DNA from 3 places in the Arthrobacter sp. 7Tela_A1 genome. Region 3 is predicted to be linked to each of the others. Evidence: riboswitches for the same ligand, from Rfam matches in the RefSeq annotation. Region 3 holds a riboswitch; each other region holds the start of a gene.

Region 1 (6,955 bases), on a different contig from region 3:
GCCTCGGCGGCGCGGGCACGGACCCCGGCGGCAACCTTCGCTGCATGGGAGGGGTTGGGCGCGAAGATGAACGTGGCTTCGGCGTTGGCGGCCGCGAACTGCTGTCCGCGGCCGGAGCTGCCGGCCTGGAAGAGCACGGGCGTGCGCTGCGGGGAGGGAGAGCTCAGGTGCGGGCCGTCGATCGAATACCGCTCACCGCGGTGATGGATCTTGTGGACCTTGTCCGGATCGGCGTGGACGCCGCTGGCCTTGTCCTGGACCAGGGCGCCGTCGTCCCAGGATCCTTCCCAGAGCTTGTACACGGCGTCGGTGTATTCATCCGCCCAGTCATAGCGGCGGTCGTGCCCGGCCAGCCCGTCACCGTTGAAGTTGCGGTGCGCGTTCTCCAGCACGGAGGTGACGATGTTCCAGCCGGCACGGCCGCCGGAGAGGTGGTCCAGCGTGGACAGCTGCCGGGCGAACTGGAACGGATGGCTCTGGACAACGGAGGACGTCGCCGCCAGCCCAATGTTCCGGGTGGCGCCGGACAGTGCTGCGAGCAGCAGCAGCGGATCGTTGGCCGGCACCTGCAGCCCGCGGCGCACATGGGAGGCCCAGCCGCCGTCGTGGTTTCCGTACAGGCCCACGACGTCGGCGAAGAACAGGGCGTCGAACTTCGCGTCTTCGAGCTGCCGGGCAAGGTCTGTCCAGAAGGACAATTCGTTGAAGCGGTGCTGTTCGGCGTCAGGGTGGCGCCACTGGCCGCCGCGGATGTGGCTGGTGGTGTTCATCAGGAAGGCGTTCAACAGCAGGCGGGGCCGGGGCCCGGAAAAACGGGTACTTGGAGTGCTCATGGAGGAAACTTTCGGTAGGAGGGGAAGCTAGAGGCGCTTGTCAGCGCGGCGGGAGAACCAGGAGCCGCCCAGCTGCACGGCCTGGACCAGCAGGACCATCAGCACAATCGCGGTGAGCATCAGCCCGGTTTCGTAGCGGTAGTAGCCGTACCGGATGGCAAAGTCACCGATTCCGCCGCCGCCCACCAGTCCGGCCATGGCGGAGTAGGAGATGAAGCTGACGGTCATGATGGTGACGGAGCTGATCAGGGCCGGACGCGCTTCGACCAGCAGGACGTCGCGAACGATTTGCCCGCGGGTGGCGCCCATGGACCGGGCGGCCTCCACCACGCCGCCGCCCAGAGCGGTGATGTTCTGCTCCACGAACCGGGCAAAGTAGGGGATGGCGTTGATGGTCAGCGGCACGATGACGGCCGCGGTGCCGATGGTGGTTCCCACCACGAAGCGGGTGAAGGGGATGATCGCGATCAGCAGGATCAGGAACGGAAAGGAACGCACCAGGTTCACCAGAGAGTCCAGGACCCGGTGCAGCCGCGGTTTGTGCCCCAGCCCGTCCGGCCCCAGGGCGTAGAGCAGCACGCCCAGCGGGGTGCCGATCAGCACCGCCAGCGGGATCGCGACCAGCAGCATGGTGCCGGTCTGCCCCAGTGCGGCGAGCAGTTCCGGCCAGACTTCGGCAATGCGCTCAAGCAACGCGGGCTCCTTCCCGGCGCGCAGCCCGGTCCAGGGAGATTTCGTCAGAGATCAGGTACCGTCCGATCGAGGTGGCCGGCGTGAACCCTGGCCGGGCCAGCTCCGTGAGCGCGAACTGCTCCACGACCCGGCCTTCCTCCATGACGGCCACGTTGTCCGCTATGGCTTTGATGACGTTCATTTCGTGCGTCACCACCACGATCGTGATGCCGAACCGCGCGTTGACGTCGCTGAGGTACTGCAGCACGGACGCGGTGGTGCGGGGGTCGACGGCGGAGGTCGGCTCATCGCACAGCAGCACCTTGGGCCGGGTGGCCAGGGCACGGGCTATGGCAACCCGCTGCTTCTGACCACCGGAGAGCTTCGCCGGGTACGTCCGCGCTTTCTCCGACAGGTCGACGACGGCGAGCGCCTCCAGTGCGCGGGCCCTGCGTTCGGCAGCGTTCTTCACTCCCGCGAACTTGAGCGAGAGCTCCACGTTCTGCGCGGCTGTGCGGTTATTCAGCAGGTTGAAGTGCTGGAAGATCATCCCGATCTCATGCCGTGCGGCGCGCAGCTCGGCATCGGCCAGAGCTGTCAGGTCCGTTCCGTCCACCAGGACCCGGCCCGAGGCGGGACGTTCCAGGAGGTTGATGTTGCGCAGCAGCGTGGATTTACCCGCACCGGAAAACCCGATGATGCCCTGGATGCTGCCTTTGGGGATGTCCAGGGACACGTTGTCCACGGCGGTGAAACTGGATCCGCCGGTGTCAAAAACGGTCGAAACATTCTCGATCCGGATCATGCTCTCCTCCTTCAGGTTGTGAAGGTGCGCGCCGCGGAGTCCACGGCTTCAGCGCGCCGAGGCACGTTTGAAGGGGACCAAAAGATAGCGGGTGCTTCTCCATCGGTCCTGGCGGTAGCACCCCTCTGCTCCGTATGAATTACGGAAGGGGTTGCTGCGGCGTCACGGAGCCAGGTCTCTCAGCCGCTCTGGATGGTTACGGGTTCATGCTGTCCGCTGGCGAGAGCCCGCGCAATGTTGTGACCGCATATGACGCAGTGCGTCCGGGCGTGACGTGCACCACCTGGGTCGCCAAGAGTTTTCCCACGTACGGCGCGGGCTGGGGCCTGCAGCATCTTCGTCGGGCAGGATGGAAGGCGTGATTCCGACGCAGCGCCCGCCGCTTTCCACCGATCTCAGCGAAACGGAGTACCTCCGCTGGTATTGGCTGAAGGAGGAATTGCAGGCCTTCGCCCGGGCAAACGGCCTCAGCGCCGCAGGCTCAAAGGCCACTGTCAGCTCACGCGTCGCGGCTTGCCTGGCTGGACGGTCCCTGGCGGAAGCGCCCGGCCGCCCGCCGCGCCGGCCGGCGCCGCTGGTCCCGCCGCTGACGATCCATACGGTGGTTCCTGCCGGACATCCGTGCAGCCAGGTGCTCCGGGAGTTCTTCGTCAACGCACTGGGACCCGGTTTCCGGTTTGATGCGCCCATGCGGGCGTTCTTCGCGGCCAATGACGGCACTGCGACGCTGGCCGCGGCCCTGGACCACTGGCATGCCACCCGATCCGCCGCCGCCCGGCCAATCGGGCCTCAGTTTGAGCTCAACCGGTTCTCCCGGGACTGGCATGCCTCCCACCCCGGCGGCACCCGGGACCAGATGCTCGCGGCGTGGAAAAGCCACCGTTCACTGCCGGTGGACCTGCGCCCGACAGGTCCGGCTCAGTCCTAGAGCCCGAAGCGTCCCGCTTCAATAACGGGGCAGGTATCCATGACGACGTCGAGCCCCGCTTCGGCGGCGCGCTGGGCGGCCGCCTCATCCACGACGCCGAGCTGCAGCCAGACGGCTTTGGCTCCAACCTCGATGGCCTGGTCCACAATGTCCCCGACCCGGGATGAATTCACGAAACAGTCGACGACGTCGATCTGGCCCGGGATCTCAGCCAGCCTGGTGTATCCCTTGTTGCCGAAGACGTCGTCGCCGGCCAGGTTCACCGGGACGATCTCCATCCCCAGCGAGTCCTGGACGAATTTGGAAACACCCACCGCGGGCCGCAGCGGATTATTCGAGAGACCCACCACTGCCCAGCGTCCTTTGGATGAGAGCAGGCGGGATATAACCTCGGGATCATTGCGGTGTGCCATTCTGGCCCTCCCTCCGGTTGGAACTCAACGGGTCTTCAGCGTACGCGCCGTCCTGCGACGGGTCGATCCGGCGTCCGCGGCCCCTAATCCAGGAAATCGCTGACTGCCTCGGCAAGCACTGCATCGTCCAGTCCGTGCCAGGATCCCTCAAGCAGCTGGAAGGACCCTTCCGGAAGGATTTCCGCCGTCTCGCGGGCCCAGGCCTGCAGCCGGGCATCGCTGCCGCTGCTGGCCAGCACCAGGACCGGAACATGAATGCCCGTGAGGGCTTGGATGTCGGTTTCCAGCATGAGGGTGAGGTCGTAGGAGATGGTGTGCGCCGCCGGCTCGAAAGGTGAGGGTTCGGATTGCTCGATGATTTCCTCCGGGACACCGATGGACTCCTGGAAGAGGCGCACGGCCCCCGCCCGGTCCTCGGCGTCGATCAGGGCTTCAAGCTGCGGGCGGATGTCGGGCCCGGCAGCACCCTCCTGAGAGAGCGGCGGTTCGACGGCAATGACGCTGGAGACAACGGCTGACTCCGAAGCGGCGCGGAGGGCAAGGATCGCTCCCGAGGAGGTTCCCAGAAGGTCCGCCGATCCACCCGCTGCCTGCACGACAGCCAGCAGGTCATCCACCTCGGATTCGGGGGTGTATTCCTCTCCGTCCCCGCTTTCGCCCTTGCCCCTGCGGTCATACGTGTAGACGGTGTGGCCCTCTGCCAGCAGTTCGGCAACGCCGGCCAGGCCGGAGGAGGTCCGGTCCATCATGACGGGATCCACCACCACCAGCGGCGGACCCTGGCCGTGACGTTCCCAGGCGATGGGCGTTCCGTCCGCGGACAGCACGCGCCCCGATGCGTCAGCTGCTGGATCCATGGGATTCTCCTTCGCTGGTGCGGGCCGCCGTCGGCCCTGCCTCCACCGTAGGAGCGGGTACAGGCTGGGTCAATGCTCCGGAAGATAGGGTCGCCAAGCGCTCGGGCGGACCTTGAGGTATACACTGTAAACACGCTAGGGAAGGGACGGCCGTGCCCCACAAGCAGCCACTGAACGCTGCCGCCATCACGGAAGCTGCTGTCCGGATTGCCGACGCCGACGGTCTGGACGGCGTCTCAATGCGCCGGGTCGCAGCCGAGTTCGGGGTCTCCGCAATGGCACTCTACCGCCATGTGGCTGACCGCCGTACCCTTCTGCTGCTCATGGCCGACGCCGCCGCCCGCGACTATGAACTGTTCCCCGCCCCGAACACCGCCTGGCAGCAGATGCTCCAGCACATGGCCGATGCCCAGTGGCGGGCATTCCAGGCACATCCGTGGCTGCTGCGCATCATCCTGACGCCGCGGCGGCTGGTGAACGTGGCAACGCCCGGGGAGATCGAACTGCTGCTCTCCCGGCTGAGGCAAGCAGGACTGACCAGCGAGCAGGGGTTCGATTGCCTGCTGGGTGTTTCCGCCGCCGTCATCGGCACCGCTTCCATTACCGCTGCAGCTCTCACGGGCCCCGAACGCACCGGAACGGAACGCGACCAGCGGTGGGGTGACGACGCCGTCGCCTCCTACCCGCAGGCCTCCGGTTTCCGGGACCAGGGCATCAGCTATGCCGCGTCGCGCCGTTCCTTGGACTTCCTCGTGGCGAACTTCATCGCCGGGGTTGAACAGTCCCTCACCCACCTGCCGGATTCCGGAAGGACACCGGCTCTACGGAAGGAAGATCATGCAACTGCAAGGTAAGACCGCGATCATCACGGGCGGCGCCGGAGGGATCGGGCAGGGAATCGTCCGCCGCTTCCTGGCCGAAGGAGCCAAGGTTGCCGTCGTCGACATTGATCAGGCTCAGGGAGACAAGCTCCTGGCCGAACTCGATGGCCAGGGCGAGGTCATTTTCATTGCCAAGGATATTTCCAAGGAGGAGAGCACCAAGGAGATTGTGGCGGAGACTGTGGAGCGCCTCGGCGGCCTGCATGTCCTGGTCAACAACGCCCATGCGTCCAAGCAGGCTCCGATCATGGAGACCACGCAGGAGATGTGGGACCTGTCCTTCAACACCGGGACCATGGCCACGTTCCACCTGATGCGCGCCGCCTATCCCGAGCTGAAGAAGACCGGCGGAAGCATCATCAACTTCGCCTCCGGTGCGGGCATGAAGGGCCTTCCCAACCAGGTCACCTACGCCGCCGCGAAGGAAGCCATCCGCGCCATTTCACGCACGGCGGCCAATGAATGGGCGAAGGACGGCATCCGCGTCAACGTGGTCTCCCCGATCGCGCTCACGCCGGGCATCGCCCAGTGGAGCCAGGCGTTCCCGGAGGCGTTCCAGGAAGTGGTGGACGGCATTCCCCTGGGCCGACTGGGTGATCCGGAGACGGACATCGCTCCGATCGTGGTGTTCCTGGCCAGCGAACAGTCCCAGTACATGACCGGCCAGACGCTGATGGCCGACGGCGGCTCGATCAAGATCTACTAGGTCCTGCCCGAAAGGAAGCGGCGGCCGCGTGCCGCCGCTTCCACCATGTCCGGACTAGAGCTCCGCTGCCACCGCGTTCAGCACCTCGGTGACGTCGGCCTTGCCCTGTCCGTAGTCGAAGATGGTGGTCGGAACGTGGGGTGTGCTGGTAGCCACAACCCGTGCGGTTGCAGCGTCCACGGGCTCGAAGGTGAGCACAATGTTTTCGCCGAACGTCTTCCAGGTGGTTCCCGCCACCAGCTCTGCCCGCTCCTGCCAGATCCCGGTCACGGTCATCCGCGGAAGCCTTGCCCCGGCCCGTTCCACGGCAGGCGGGAGCGCCGCGGCAGGCACCGCGACCACCATTTCCCCGCGTGCCCGGGCGCGCTTGGAGGTGACGTTGAGACTGAGAGTTTTGCTGTTCCCCGCGTTTGTCATGCGCACGAGCCTAACGGAATCCCCCGCGGTCCCGGCCTAGTGCCGGACCGCCGGTTCCAGCCGGAACCGCGCGCCCCGGTGGTCCTCAGGAAGCTTGTCGCCTGCACCGAAGAGCTTCTGCCGCAGGGTTCCGGGGGCATACTCCGTGGGGTACGCGCCGCGCTTCTGCAGCTCGGGCACCACGAACTCGACGACGTCTTCGAAGGTTCCGGGCGTGACCGCGTAGGCCAGGTTGAAGCCGTCGACGTCGGTCTCCTCCACCCAGCGGATCAGCTCCTCGGCCACCTCCGCGCCGGAGCCGACCAGCCGCGGTCCCAGCCCGCCGATCCCGGCAGTCTCGGCGATGTCGCGCACCGTCCAGGGTTCGCCGTCGTCCTTCACTTTCTGGAAGTTCGCGGCGGCAGACTGGATGGCGTTGGATTTCACCGTGCCGAGCGGCTGGT
Region 2 (6,955 bases), on a different contig from region 3:
CATTCCTGGAAAGGAAGAAAAAGAAATGACAGTTCCCTCCAAGGTCGGTGTTCTCGGCGGCGGCCGCATGGGCGCGGGCATTGCCCACGCCTTCTGCACCGCCGGTGCTGCCGTCGTCGTCGTGGAGCGCGATGAGCAGGCGGCAAGCGCGGCGTACGAGCGCGTTGCCTCCAACCTCGCCAAGAGCGTTGAGCGCGGCACCACGGACGAGACCCTCGATGCCCTGGTTGCCCGGCTCAGCGTCTCCACCGACTATGCCGACTTTGCCGGCTCAGGCCTGGTCGTCGAGGCAGTTCCGGAAGACTTCGCCCTGAAGGCTGCCGCGCTGGCCGCTGTGGAGGAGCAGCTGGGCGACGACGCCTGGCTGGCCTCGAACACGTCCTCGCTGTCCGTTTCGGAGCTGGCCGATAAGCTGCGGCGTCCGGAGCGGTTCTGCGGACTGCACTTCTTCAACCCCGTTCCCGCGTCCACCCTCATCGAGGTGGTCCTGGGCAAGCAGACGTCCGAAGAGCTCGCTGAGGCCGCCCGGACCTGGGTGGCAGACCTGGGTAAGACGCCCGTCGTCGTCAATGACGCTCCCGGTTTCGCCAGCTCACGCCTGGGTGTGGCCATTGCCCTGGAAGCGATGCGCATGGTCGAAGAAGGCGTTGCCTCTGCCGAGGACATCGACGCTGCCATGGTCCTGGGCTACAAACACCCGACCGGCCCGCTGAAGACCACGGACATCGTGGGGCTGGATGTACGCCTCGGCATCGCCGAGTACCTGGCGTCCACGCTCGGCCCCCGTTTCGAGCCGCCGCAGATCCTCCGGGACAAGGTGGCCCGCGGAGAGCTTGGCCGCAAGACCGGCAAGGGCTTCTTCGACTGGAGCTAGGTTGCCCTGAGCAGCAGCCCGCCTGCTTCGCCCCTTAGGGCGGGGGATGCGGGCTGCGGCCGTTAACGCCGCTGTTCGGTTTCCGCCGGCGGGGGAGACTGCGGGTGGGCGGCGTCAATGCCGGCAAACCAGCCCGGTGCCCGGCCGCCCTGTGGGGGCTGCAGGGTTGCGGCGTCACAACCGCTGGTCTGCAGCAGCCAGGAAACCAGGGAGTTTGAGTTCCACATGTCGCCACCGGGCATCTTCGCACCCCACACCGTCAGGGGCACCTGGGGCACCCGGGCAAGCAGGGCATCGGCCCCGGCAGCGTCCAGGTTGAACACGAGGGGCGGTTCCGGCGCAAAGGCGAGGTCCGGTATGACCCCGTTCGGCCAGCACCGCACCTCATACCGGAACAGCCTGAGCCGTCCGAGGAACCGGAGTCCCACCGGTCCCGTGGCCACGATTCCGCGCGGCCCGGTGCCCTGGCCCCACGCTGGGGTCATTTCAATCGCATAGCGGGAACCGCGCGCGGTGACTTCCAGTGCTGCGTGGAACAGGGGCCGGGGACGGCGCCGCTCGCGCAGCGCGCGCCAGAGCTCCCACCAGCGGCTGGTGTGGACCACCACGCGGCCCCCGGCACCAACCGGGAGCCACCACAACCGCACCTGTGCTGTGTCCATGCGGCTCCTTCCCCGAAACCAACGTGCCTCAGGCCTGACCGCCGCGGCTGGGCAGCCTACGCCCTGGCGACGGGCTGCTGCAGCTCAGTGACCCAGTCAGCCTGGTCCTCGGACTCCGACCTCAGATACACCTCCCGGCACGGACCCGAGGGGGTGAGGCCGCGGGCAATGATCTCAGCGTGGACCGCCTGCCAGCTCCCGCCGATGCCGTCCATGGCGCCAAGGTGGATTCCGCAGATGGCTGCCGGAACGCTGGGCAGCTCAACTGCTTCGGCGCCGTCGGGGACCGGGCCTGAGCCGGCAAAACCGGCGGTAATCCGCATGCCGTCCTCGCCCATGTCGTACTGCGCGACCGGAACGCCGGCGGGAGCCTCCGCTGGTGAGAGCAGCCCTGCGACGGCATCAAACAATGGTCCGACGACGCCGGGTACCTCCGGCTGTTCTGCCACCACCGCGGTGCGGGCAATCAGGCGGAGCGCAGGAAGGGGTTTTTCAATGATCTCGATCTGGGCCATGTGCATTTCCTTTTCGATGAGGTGGAGCCTGCGCTCAACGTCAATGAGCCGTGCAGCAGCTATCCGTGCCTCCTCCGCGACCTCTGCCTGCCTCAGGCGCAGCAGCGCGGCGATCCGCTCCGAGTCCACGCCGGAGTCGAGCAGCGCGGAGATATCCTCCAGGCCGAACCCCAGGGAACGGAGGGCGACGATCCGGTGCAGCCGCTCGAGCTGAGCGGGATCGTAGGAACGGTAGCCGCTGAACTCATCCACGTGGGCGGGAACGAGCAGTCCGGCGGTGTCCCAGTGCCGCAGCATGCGGTGGGTAACCTGGCCGATCTGCGCGAACGCTCCGATGGATAACATGCTCCAGTTCTCCTGCCTTCCACAGTGTCAGGGTCAAGTATTGCCCTACGCGGAATCGCTGTCCTGCATCCTCAGATCATGTCGCGGAACCCGTCCCCGGCAGGGAGCCGCCCGCTCGGTAGTGGCCAAGTAGAAAAAAGAACTCCGGTTGCGGCCTTCGAAGGCGCCCCGGACCATCAGGGACGAATACCGGGGGCACCACTGGGGCTGCCCTGGGCTGGTCGCGAGGGCTTCGGCGAGCAGCGGAACATCGTGGTGCCACATGAGCTGCTGCTGCCCGGCGAGGACCAGGTAAATCAGGTCCAGCTCCGGATCGGCGTGGACTTCGACGTCGATCCAGTCCTCGTAGCGGTTGAGCCGCCCGCCGTGGATCCAATGGATCTTGTGGCCGGGGGCAAAGGCGGTGCAGCGCGGGTCACTGGAGGGAATCACAGCGTGTCCTTCGAAAGAGAGTGTCCTTGCCCGCTCCGGTTGGACGCGGGCCGCTTCGTCATCCGAACCACCCGCCGAACAGTGGGGTTGGTGCATGGCCAGTCGGAGCTTTTCCGCACCGGGAAGGTGCGGAGGCCATGTCTCGTGAAGCAATGATCACGTTAGCAGGTGCGGGTGACATCCGTCCCGGGCAGCGTCTTCTTTCGGAAGGACGAGGGTTACCGCCGGCCGCGGCAGTGGTCCTTCCCATGCCCCAGATGGACATCTGCGGTGATGGCCGCCAGATAGCCTTCGCGGTAGCCGGTGGCATTCGGGTGCAGCGGAAACTCGCCGCCCAGGGTGATCCAGGGATCGGCGGACCCCACGCCGTGCCCGGCGAACTCATCCGTGACATCCACGAAGGTTTCTCCGCGCTGTACCTGTCCGGCCAGCACCGCGTTCAGCGCATCCGTTCCCTGGTTGAACAGCGCCACCGCCTCCGGGCTCAGCGGTCCCGCGGGTCCGGCCTCGAACAGATATGGATAACCGACGAGGACCAGTTCCGCCCGCGGTGCGGATTGACGAACCTGGCGGAGGGATTCCTGCAGCTGCGCCGTAAGGGTGGTCTGCGCGTAGGCGGTCGCACTCGCTATGGCGGGGGCGCAGGTCTCCGGCAGCACCGGACCGATACAGGCCTGGACGATGGCACCGAATTGAACGTCATTGCCGCCAATCGTGACGGTGACCAAGTCGGTGCCGCGGTTGAGGGAACCATCCGCGCGCAGGGCGGCGATCTGCTCCGGCAGGTCCACGGGTCCGGCGGGGGCACCCGGGGGAGTGCTCGACGCCGTCGCGCCGGCACACGTCACATCCGCCTCCCGATCCACCCGGCGAAGGGCATCCAGCAGGGCCGGGTACCCCTCTGCAGTGCGGCCGCAGGCATCGAGGAGCGGCCCGCCGCCAAAACCCGACGCGTAGGAGTCACCCAGGGCAACGTAATCCACTTCTCCGCCGCGGCCCCGGTCCCTGTCCCAGCCGCGGTCCCAGCCGCGGTCCCACCCGTGGTGGTGTCCGCGGTCCTGTCCGCCGGCAGCCGCCGGAGCGGCTACGCCGCCCGCAGCCAGGCCCATTCCGAGAAACAGCAACAAGCCTGCCTTCGCCCAGCCGCGCATGGGGTTACGGTTCATCGTCGTACCTTCCGTCGTCGTCCGGGCCCACGGTAGCCCCGGCGCGGACAGGAGCAAACACGTGGTGTGGCAGCCGGCGCAGCGGCGAGTCAAAAAGCCGGATCCGGGGCATTGCATAGTGTGCCGCAGGGCACTCTCATGTAGGCTGGATTCATTACCGACCGTCCGGTCAGTTATCGCTGTGTCCGGTGGAAGCCGCAGCCAGCGGAACTCGCCCGGTCAGGAAAACAAACGTCCAGTATCGAAAGGGTCCGTCAAAGATGACCTCAACCGCCATAGACGTGCAAGTCGTCCCCAGCTTCGTCCAGGACGAGTGGTGGACCCCGGAAAGCGCCGCCGCCAACCCAGCCGAGGTCCGGGACGCCAGCACCGGTGAAATCCTCGCCCTGGTGTCGACCGACGGACTGGACATTGCAGCCGCCGTGGAGCACGGCCGCACCGTGGGCCACCGCGGACTGGCCGGCCTCACCTTCCACCAGCGTTCGCTGAAGCTGAAGGAACTGGCCCAGTACCTCAACGGCCGCCGCAAGGAACTTTACGAAATCTCCGCCCGCACCGGCGCCACCAAGATCGACTCCCTGGTGGACATCGACGGCGGCATCGGCGTGCTCTTCACCTTCGGTTCCAAGGGCCGCCGCGAACTGCCCAACTCCACGGTCGTCATCGACGGTGCAGCCGAGGTCCTTTCCAAGGACGGCTCCTTCATCGGCGAGCACGTCTACACCTCGATCCCCGGCGTCGCCGTGCAGATCAACGCTTTCAACTTCCCGGTCTGGGGCATGCTCGAGAAGTTCGCTCCTGCGTTCATCGCCGGTGTTCCCACCATCGTGAAGCCCGCAACGCCCACCGGCTACCTCTCCGAAGCCGCCGTGCGCATGATGATCGAATCCGGGATCCTCCCGGCAGGTTCGCTGCAGCTGATCTCCGGCTCCGCCCGGGACCTGCTGGACCATTTGGACTACCGGGACATGGTCTCCTTCACTGGTTCGGCGTCGACCGCCAACAAGCTGAAGAACCACCCCAATGTCATTGAAGGCGGGGTGCGCTTCACGAGCGAAACCGACTCGCTGAACGCCTCCATCCTCGGTCCGGACGCCGTTCCCGGCACGCCGGAATTTGATGCGTACGTAAAATCGCTGGTCACGGAAATGACCGTCAAGGCCGGCCAGAAGTGCACCTCGATCCGCCGCGCCATCGTGCCCAAGGCGCTGGTGAACGACGTCGTTGCGGCCGCCGCCAAGCGCATCGAAGAGCGCGTTGTGCTCGGTGACCCGCGGGCCGAGGGCGTCACCATGGGTGCCCTGGCGTCCGTGGAGCAGCGCGACGGCGTCCGCTCCTCCGTCCAGGCCCTGCTCGACGCCGGCGCGAAGATCGCCTTCGGCTCCCTCGACGCTCCGGAGAGCGTCCAGGCAGACGGCAGCCGCGGCGTCGCTGAAGACGGTGCCTTCATGGCTCCCGTGCTGCTGACCTGGGATGATCCCAACGCGGAAGCACTGCACTCCGTTGAGGCCTTCGGTCCGGTCGCCTCGGTGGTCGGCTACGAGGACACGAACGACGCGGTGCGCCTGGCAGCACTCGGCGGCGGCTCGCTCGTGGCCACGGTCTGCAGCAACGATCCGCAGACCGTTCGCGAACTGGTTTCCGGAATCGCCGGCCACCACGGCCGCGTGCACGTGCTGAACCGGGAAACTGCCCGTACCTCCACCGGTCACGGCTCGCCCGTGCCGCACCTGGTCCACGGCGGTCCCGGCCGCGCCGGCGGCGGCGAGGAGCTCGGCGGCATCCGCGCCGTCAAGCACCACATGCAGCGCACCGCCATCCAGGGTTCGCCGAACATGCTGACCGCGATCACCGGAGTCTGGCACACCGGTGCCGACCAGAACTTCGATGAGACGCACCCCTTCCGCAAGGACCTCTCGACGCTGAAGGTCGGCGACGCCATGGCCTCGGAACTGCGCGAGGTCACGCTCGAGGACATCACCGCGTTCGCGAACAGCACCGGCGACACGTTCTACGCCCACACCAACCAGGACGCTGCCGAAGCGAACCCGTTCTTCCCGGGCATAGTGGCGCACGGCTACCTGCTGCTCTCCTGGGGTGCCGGATTGTTCGTGGAGCCCGCTCCGGGACCGGTACTGGCCAACTACGGCCTGGAGAACCTGCGCTTCATCACTCCGGTGGCTGCCGGCGACTCCATCCGGGTCACCCTCACGGCGAAGAAGATCACGCCGCGTGAAACCGACGAGTACGGCGAGGTTGCCTGGGACGCCGTCCTGCACAACCAGAACGATGAGATCGTCGCCACCTACGACGTGCTGACCCTCGTGGAGAAGAAGCGCGCCTAGCACTTCCCCTCCCATCGCCGAGAGGCCAGTTACGGCTCGTTTGGAGCTCCAAACAAGCCGTAACTGGCCTCTCGGTGGTTAAGAGTAGGGGTTAGCGCTTGTCGTGCAGGCCCTCGAAGACCATCGAAATAATGTCGTCGGCGAGCTTCTGGCCACTCAGCGAGCCGCCGGGCTTGTACCACTCCACGATCGAGTTGATCGTGCCGAACAGCAGCCGGGTAGTGGTGCGCGGATCGATGTCGCTGCGCAGGGAGCCCTCCGCGCGGGCGGCGTCCACCAGTTCAGAGACGCGGCGGTCGAACTGGCGGCGGCGCTCCAGGGCATCGCGTTCAATTTCAGTGTTGCCGCGCAGGCGCAGCAGGAGGGTGACGAACGGCAGCCGCTCGGTCAGGACTTCAATGGTGCCCCGAAGCACGAATTCCAGGCGGGCATCCGCGGGGCCGGTGGAAGCGCGCGGATCATCCAGCACGCCCTCCAGGCCGCCGAGCGCGTTTTCCAGCGCGAGGCGCAGCAGGTCGCCCTTGGACGGAACATGGTGGTAGATCGCTGACTTGGTGATGCCCAGGTTCTCCGCGAGGATGCCCATCGAGGTCGCTTCGTAGCCGTGGCGGTTAAA
Region 3 (6,955 bases):
GGCGAGGCTGCCGCGGCCGCGGGCGACGTCGTGGCTCATCAGCGCCTCGGTGAGGATGACGTAGCTGTTGGCGTCGAACCGGTCCGCCAGCTTCCGGCCCTGATGGTCCAGATAGCTCTCCACCTGGTAGCGGCCGCGCTCGGCCGGCAGGGCAGCCCCCAGCGGGTCCTCTCCCGGCTGCGGTGTCCTGCCGAACCGGTACTGCAGTTCCGCCTCTGACCGGTAGGTGATGTGAGCGATCCTGCGAGCCAGCCCGAGTCCGGTGAGCGGAGCGCGTCCGTTGTAGTAGTCCCCGCCGTTGTAATCCGGGTCCAGCCGGATGGCTTCGACCTGCGCCTGGGCGAAGGCAATCTGCTCCCCCGTGCTGGCCGCCGTCGCCGCTATCACCGCGCACCGTGCGACCCGGGCAGGTTCAGTCACGGCCCACTCCAGCGCGCGTGCACCGCCGAGTGATCCGCCCAGCACCGTGTGCCAGCGGCGTATGCCGAGCTGGTCCGCCAGGCGCGCCTCAGCCCGTACCGAGTCCCGGATGGTGACGAAGGGGAAGCGGGATCCCCAGTGCAGTCCGTGGGGGTCAGCCGACGCCGGGCCCGTGGAGCCGTAGCAACCACCGACCATGTTGATGGAGACCACGAAGAAACGGTCGGTATCCACGGTTCGTCCCGGCCCCACGAGACCGTCCCACCAGCCCGGTTCCTCCGTGCTGCCCTGCGCCACGTGGGTACTGCCGGTGAGGGCGTGCGGAATGAGGACGGCGTTGGAGGCGTCACTGTTCAGGCGGCCCCAGGTTTCGTAGCCGAGAACGACGTCGGGCAGGCGCCCTCCGGTCTCGAGTTCGAGTTCACCGATCGAGGCGTACTGCAGCACTCCGTCGAGTGTGTGGACGGGGTGCTGCGCTGTGGCTGGATAGGTTGTCACGCTGTGCTTCATGCTCCCTTGGCGGCGCGGAATCCGGCGTCGAGGTCCGCAATGATGTCATCCACGTGCTCCAACCCGACCGAGAGCCGCACCAGGCCCGGGCTGACCCCTGCCGCTGTCTGGGCCTCCGCCCCCAGCTGGCTGTGGGTGGTCGACGCCGGATGGATCACCAGCGAGCGGACGTCGCCGACGTTCGCCACGTGCGAGTGCAGCTGGAGCGCATCGACGAAGCGCTTGCCGGCTTCGACACCCCCGTCGATTTCAAAGGACACGATCGCACCGGTGCCGCGGGGCCCGTACTTGCGGCCTCGTTCGTACCACGGGCTGGACTTCAGGCCTGCGTACGCGACGGAAAGGACGTCGTCGTGCGTCTCCAGCCATTCCGCGACGGCGACGGCGTTTTGAACGTGCCGCTCCAGCCGGAGGCTGAGCGTTTCCAGACCCTGGCCGATCAGGAAAGCGTTGAACGGTGATACTGCCGAACCGAGGTCCCGCAGCAGCTGGACCCGTGCCTTCAGGATGAAGGCCAGGTTGGCGCCCAGTGCACCGTTGACCCCGAGGTCCCGGGCGTACACCAGGCCGTTGTAGCTCTCATCAGGGCTATTGAAGCCGGGGAACTTTTCCGGATCGGCGGCGAAGTCGAAGTTGCCGGAGTCCACGATCACGCCGGCCATCGCGGTGCCGTGCCCTCCGAGGTACTTGGTGGCGGAGTGCACCACGATGTCCGCTCCCCATTCGATGGGGCGGATGAGGTAAGGGGTGGACAGCGTGTTGTCCACGATGAGGGGAATGCCCGCCTCATGCGCGACGGCGGAAAGTCCCTCCAAGTCCAGGACATCCTGGCGTGGATTGGAGACGACTTCGCCAAAGAATGCCTTGGTGTTGGGCTGCACGGCTTCGCGCCACTGGTCCAGGTTGTCCGGGTCGGCGACGAAGGTGACGTCGATGCCGAACTTCTTCAGGGTGTGCTTGAAGAGGTTGTACGTTCCGCCGTACAGGCTGGGGCTGGCCACGATGTGGTCCCCTGCCTGGGCCAGGTTGAGGATCGCGTAGGTTTCCGCGGCCTGCCCGGAGGCAAGCAGCAGGGCCCCAACGCCGCCTTCCAGGGAAGCGATGCGGTTCTCCACTGCTTCCTGGGTGGGGTTGCCGATCCGGGTGTAGATCGGAGCCAGCTCTGCGAGCGCGAAACGGTTCGCTGCCGCTTCTGCGCTGGGGAAAACGAAGGACGTCGTTTGGTAGATGGGAAGGGCACGGGCGCCGGTGGTGGCGTCGGGCTCCTGTCCTGCATGGATCTGGCGGGTTTCGAATGACCAGTTGGCAGACATGTTGCTCCCTTAATGACCAGGGGCCCCACAGGTACCGATGCCGGAAGAACTCCGGTACCAGACGTGTGGCCCGCGCTTGCCGGGACACCCTTTGTGGTGTCCAGCCAGGTCTTCACCCGGGGCACCCCACCGCGGTTGGAGGGTTGCCGGCCAGCAAGCCGGGGCTATCTGCTGGCACTCATGACCTGTACCAATAGAACCAACGGAGCCGGAGTTGCGCAACCCATATGACGCAGCGTGAATCCGGGAAAATCCGCAGATCCAGATACGTTTTGCGGAGCTAAGGCTTGCCTTGGTCGAGACACAGGTCACAACGTGCCAAGATGTTCGCATGCGCCTGGATCATGTTTCTTACGCCTGCGAATCCGACGGCCTGCTGGCCACCACGGAACGTATTGCTTCTGCCCTTGGAACCGACTTTGTGAAGGGCGGGGTGCATCCCCGCTTTGGCACCCGGAACATGATCATTCCGTTGGCCAACCAGCAGTACCTGGAAGTGGTTGAGGTCCTGAATCACCCCGCTTCCGACAAGGCACCTTTTGGCCAGGCCGTCCGTGCCCGGTCCGAGGCAGGCGGCGGCTGGATGGGCTGGTGCGTCGCCGTGGACGACCTCGCACCTTTCGAGGAACGGCTCGGCCGCTCCGCCGTCCCCGGAAACCGCAAGTTCCCCGACGGGCAGGAACTGACGTGGCAGCAGATCGGCATCAACGGCCTGATCGCCGACCCGCAGGTCCCCTATATGCTCCGCTGGGATGAGGACAAGGCCGACCTCCATCCCTCCCGTGCCTTTGCGGGCACAGTCTCCCTGGATTCCCTTAAGATTGCCGGGTCCGCCCAGCGCGTCACCGAATGGCTCGGCCAGCCGGTGGAGAACCCGCTCGACGGCCTTGGCGTCACCTGGGTCTCCCCCAAGGGAACCCCCGGCATCATGTCTGTGACCTTCGGGACTGAGAAGGGTCTCGTCGAGATCTAGGTTCCGTTGCCTTCGTGGCCGGGGTTCCCCTCTCCTTCGGGCCGGGCCCGTCAGTCTTGGTGAAGGCTGTGGCCGCTGTCCCGGTGCTTAGTTCCCAGCCACCACTTCCCGCGTTCCGGCGATTCGGTGCACTTCGTCCAGGAATCCGGCTGTGCTTCTTCCCTGGGATCCGGTTGCGCTTCGTCCCAGGGATCCGGCTAGCCCGCCCACACTGCGCGCCTTGCCGCCTTGCCACCGTGCTCAGTGCCGGCGTTCCGCTGCACTCCGGCGTTCCGCTGCACTCCGGGGTTTTGCTGCACTCCGCGGTTTTGCTGCACTCAGTCCTCCGAAACGCTGCACAAAGGGAAAACACTGCATTCTGTGACCCGGTTTTGCTGCGTTCCGGAACTTTCTAGACCTCCTGGGAAAATACTGCGCGGCGCCATGACCGGATTTTCCCTTAGCGGATTATTCCGCCCTTAACGCAGTTTTTCCGACAAGGACCGCCCGCTGCAAGGGCCTGACCTTGTCCACAGATTCGTTGCTGCACCCCGTGTTTGACCCCGCAGCATTCCACGCTGGATCCATGAGCGCAGACCTGCTTTTCTCCGTCGATGCCGATCGTGACGGGCCCGGACGTCGTTCCCTCGCACTGCGGTGCACAAGGGGAGAGCTGGTCCGGGTCAGACCCGGCGTCTATCTGGATGGACAGTCCTGGGCCGGGCTTCGCCCCTGGGAGCGCGAGCGCTTAAGACTCGCGGCGGCCGTAGAATCCGGAAGGACCCGACGGGTCCTCATCCAGCAGTCGGCGGCCGCGATCTGGGGAATTCCGACGATCGGAACGGCGCGTGAGGTCATGCTGCTCGCGTTGTCTCCCGTCAACGGACACAGCCACGGTGACCTCCGCTGGGCTCGGAGACGCCTGCTGGAACCGCTGGCTACGGTCGACGGACTGCCCGTCACATCCAGGGCCCAAACCGTTCTGGACATGGCTGCGTACCTGCCCTTCGAGCAATCAGTTCCGGCAATGGACCACGCCATCCGCCCCGACCGGCGGCGAGGACTCCCGGCGCTGGAGAAAAACACCCTGCAGGACTTGGCACAGGGCCTGCCTACACAGGCCAAGCGTGCGAGAGCGATCCGGGTCATCACGTTCGCAGATGAGAGGTCTGAATCTCCCGGCGAATCCTATTCCCGCGCCATCATCCACCGCAGCGGCTTCCCCGGAACTTCAGAAGAGTTTCAATTCTCCTGGCGGGCGCCTGCTTGGACGCACGGATTTCTTTTGGAAGCAGCAGGAACTCGTTGGCGAATTCGACGGCACGGTGAAGTACGGAAAGACTCAGACGGACGGCCGGGCCCAGCCCGAACATGCCCTGCTGCAGGAAAAACGCCGCGAGGACGCAATCCGGGCAACAGGCGTAGGGTTTCTCCGCTGGAGCTGGTCTGAGCTGTTCAAACCCTCGGGCGACCCGGACGGCCTGGTGCAGGCATTACTCCGGGCAGGCCTTCCACAACAGCGCTCACGCGCCTAACGCGGAACAGGCACGCCCTAGACCCAGGACCCGGAGCCCGCGGCCCGCAGCCCGGAAACCGGCAGCAGACTCCGCAGGTTACCCCGCAGACACCCTCAGCTTCACAAACCCGACCCGGCAGCCAGAAGCGCAGCATTGATTTTCCGGACGGCGGCGGCGTCGACCTTCAGGATGCGGCGGTCGTAGGTGAGCAGGCCGTTGACCTCATCCTCGACGTCGGTGAGCTGGGTGTAGACGCTCGCAGCGAGGCCTTGGCTGACGGCCGGAAGGATCTGGGTCCGGTGCAGGTCGGAGTAGGCATGGTCGAGTTCCTGGGACGTGTTGAGTGCCTTGCCATAGCCGAAGACCTTGCTGTTCCAGGTGTGCCCGTCCAGCGGGAGGCTGAAGCCGCCGTACTCGGAAAGCACGATCGCCCGGGGATCGCGCTGCCAGCGCTTCCGGATGTGGAACGGCACGGCATAGACATGGAGGCTCTTGGTGTCTCCCGCGCCCTGGTCATGCCAGCCGCTGGCGTGGTCGATGCCGCGGGTCGGGTCCAGTGCGCGCAGCTCGGCGGCGATGTCAGCGGCGTCGAACTGGCCCCAGCCTTCATTGAACGGGACCCAGAGCGCGATGCAGGGCACGCTGCGCAGCAGGTCAACCGTCTCCCGCATTTCCTGCCGGAACGATTCGCGCCCCGCGGCGTCGCTGCGGCCGAACTTCGCATACCGCCGGTCGCTCCGGCTCCCCCGCCCAGGCAGCGAAACCCATTCCTGCGCCCTGCCGTCGCCTTCCCCGCCGTTGACCAGGTCCTGCCAGACGAGCATCCCCAGGCGGTCGCAGTGGTGGTACCAGCGCAGCGGTTCGATCTTGATGTGCTTGCGCAGCATGGTGAAGCCCAGGTCCTTGGCCGTCTGGATGTCGTGGACCATGGCCGCGTCCGACGGAGCCGTGTACAGACCGTCGGGCCAGTACCCCTGGTCCAGCAGCCCCGCGTGGAAGTACGGCCTGCCGTTGAGCAGCAGTCGCTGGTGCCCGTCCGGGCCGGCTCCGCGGCCAAAGGTGCGCAGGCCGAAGTAACTCTCGACGGCGTCGTCTCCCAGGGTCACGCCCACCGAATAAAGGAACGGATCTTCAGGGCTCCAGAGCCTCGGCTCCGGGATCGCCAGCCGAAGCGGCTCTCCGGGAGCGGCAGACCCCCGGGCCACCTCCCTGCCTTCGGCTGTCACGGTAATCTCCGCGCTGTGACCGACGTACGAACCGCCGGCCCCGGGACCGCCGGCCAGCACTGTCAACTCCGCCCCGTCCAGGGTAGCCAGCGGTGTGATGACGACGTCCTGAATCCACCGGGCCGGAACGGTCTCCAGCCAGACCGTCTGCCAGATTCCGGACTGGGCGGTGTACCAGATCCCGCCCCGTTCGAGTTTCTGCTTGCCGCGGGAAGCGCCGTTGGTATCCGAGGCGTCGAGCACACGGACCACGACCTCCTGCTCCGTTCCTCCGGGAAGCAGGCAGTCGGTGATGTCGAGGGTGAACGGCAAGTAGCCGCCCTCGTGCCCGCCGGCGTCGCACCCGTTGACCGTCACTGTGCAGGACTGGTCCACGGCGCCGAAATGCAGCAGCACACGCTCACCGTCCCCGGGCTGCGGCAGGGTGAAGGTGCGGCGGTACCAGAGGACCTGGCCGGGCTGCAGTTGGCGGCCGACGCCGGAAAGCGGCGCTTCCGGCGAAAAAGGCACCACGATTTTCCCGTCCCACGCGGCGGGCTGCTCCCCCGCTGCGGAAGAGTCCGCAAAACTCTCAGGCGTCAACGCGTAGTCCCAGCGGCCGTTGAGGTTGATCCAGTTGTTCCGCACCAGCTGGGGACGGGGATACTCGGGCAGGACATTCTCAGGATCCAGGGCTTCGCCCCAGACGGTACTCAATGCCATACGGCGCTAATCTCCAATTCCAATGGCAGAACCGAACAGGGCAAAGCCCACGAATCCGGCTATATCAATAAGGGCATGTGCAATCACGAGCGGCATCACGCGCTTGGTCTTGTAGTAGGCGTACCCAAACAGCAGCCCCATGAGGAAGTTTCCGATTCCCGGACCAATTCCCTGGTAGAGGTGGTAGCTGGCACGGATGAGCGCACTGGTGAGGATCATCGCCGGAACCGACCAGCCCAGCGCCCGGAGCCGGGTGAACAAGTAGCCGACCACAATGACCTCTTCCAGGACGGCGTGCCGCATGGCGGAAAGGAT

The links. Region 3 has a riboswitch for S-adenosylmethionine ahead of TVB01_RS00050 (bifunctional o-acetylhomoserine/o-acetylserine sulfhydrylase). Riboswitches for the same ligand answer to the same signal wherever they lie in the genome.
Region 1: another riboswitch for S-adenosylmethionine. It lies ahead of TVB01_RS13905 (methionine ABC transporter ATP-binding protein); the one in region 3 lies ahead of TVB01_RS00050 (bifunctional o-acetylhomoserine/o-acetylserine sulfhydrylase).
Region 2: another riboswitch for S-adenosylmethionine. It lies ahead of TVB01_RS13710 (hypothetical protein); the one in region 3 lies ahead of TVB01_RS00050 (bifunctional o-acetylhomoserine/o-acetylserine sulfhydrylase).

The regions. Positions count from the first base shown of each region.
Region 1 covers NZ_JAXIOO010000039.1:1,246-8,200, reverse strand. Annotated here, with positions in the region: gene TVB01_RS13915 (LLM class flavin-dependent oxidoreductase) at 1-833, opposite strand, end outside; gene TVB01_RS13910 (methionine ABC transporter permease) at 861-1,526, opposite strand; gene TVB01_RS13905 (methionine ABC transporter ATP-binding protein) at 1,519-2,310, opposite strand; SAM riboswitch class I at 2,407-2,509, opposite strand; gene TVB01_RS13900 (hypothetical protein) at 2,669-3,238, shown strand; gene TVB01_RS13895 (CoA-binding protein) at 3,235-3,651, opposite strand; gene TVB01_RS13890 (alpha/beta fold hydrolase) at 3,735-4,508, opposite strand; gene TVB01_RS13885 (TetR/AcrR family transcriptional regulator) at 4,661-5,362, shown strand; gene TVB01_RS13880 (SDR family NAD(P)-dependent oxidoreductase) at 5,346-6,095, shown strand; gene TVB01_RS13875 (hypothetical protein) at 6,150-6,512, opposite strand; gene TVB01_RS13870 (LLM class flavin-dependent oxidoreductase) at 6,549-6,955, opposite strand, start outside.
Region 2 covers NZ_JAXIOO010000038.1:182-7,136, reverse strand. Annotated here, with positions in the region: gene TVB01_RS13730 (enoyl-CoA hydratase/isomerase family protein) at 1-29, shown strand, start outside; gene TVB01_RS13725 (3-hydroxyacyl-CoA dehydrogenase family protein) at 26-874, shown strand; gene TVB01_RS13720 (hypothetical protein) at 937-1,536, opposite strand; gene TVB01_RS13715 (MerR family transcriptional regulator) at 1,593-2,396, opposite strand; gene TVB01_RS13710 (hypothetical protein) at 2,442-2,828, opposite strand; SAM riboswitch class IV at 2,846-2,978, opposite strand; gene TVB01_RS13705 (SGNH/GDSL hydrolase family protein) at 3,047-3,994, opposite strand; gene paaZ (phenylacetic acid degradation bifunctional protein PaaZ) at 4,255-6,339, shown strand; gene TVB01_RS13695 (TetR/AcrR family transcriptional regulator) at 6,431-6,955, opposite strand, start outside.
Region 3 covers NZ_JAXIOO010000001.1:4,843-11,797, reverse strand. Annotated here, with positions in the region: gene metX (homoserine O-acetyltransferase MetX) at 1-930, opposite strand, end outside; gene TVB01_RS00050 (bifunctional o-acetylhomoserine/o-acetylserine sulfhydrylase) at 927-2,243, opposite strand; SAM riboswitch class IV at 2,311-2,429, opposite strand; gene TVB01_RS00045 (VOC family protein) at 2,575-3,216, shown strand; gene TVB01_RS00040 (hypothetical protein) at 4,356-4,730, shown strand; gene TVB01_RS00035 (glycoside hydrolase family 2 protein) at 4,832-6,640, opposite strand; gene TVB01_RS00030 (CPBP family intramembrane glutamic endopeptidase) at 6,647-6,955, opposite strand, start outside.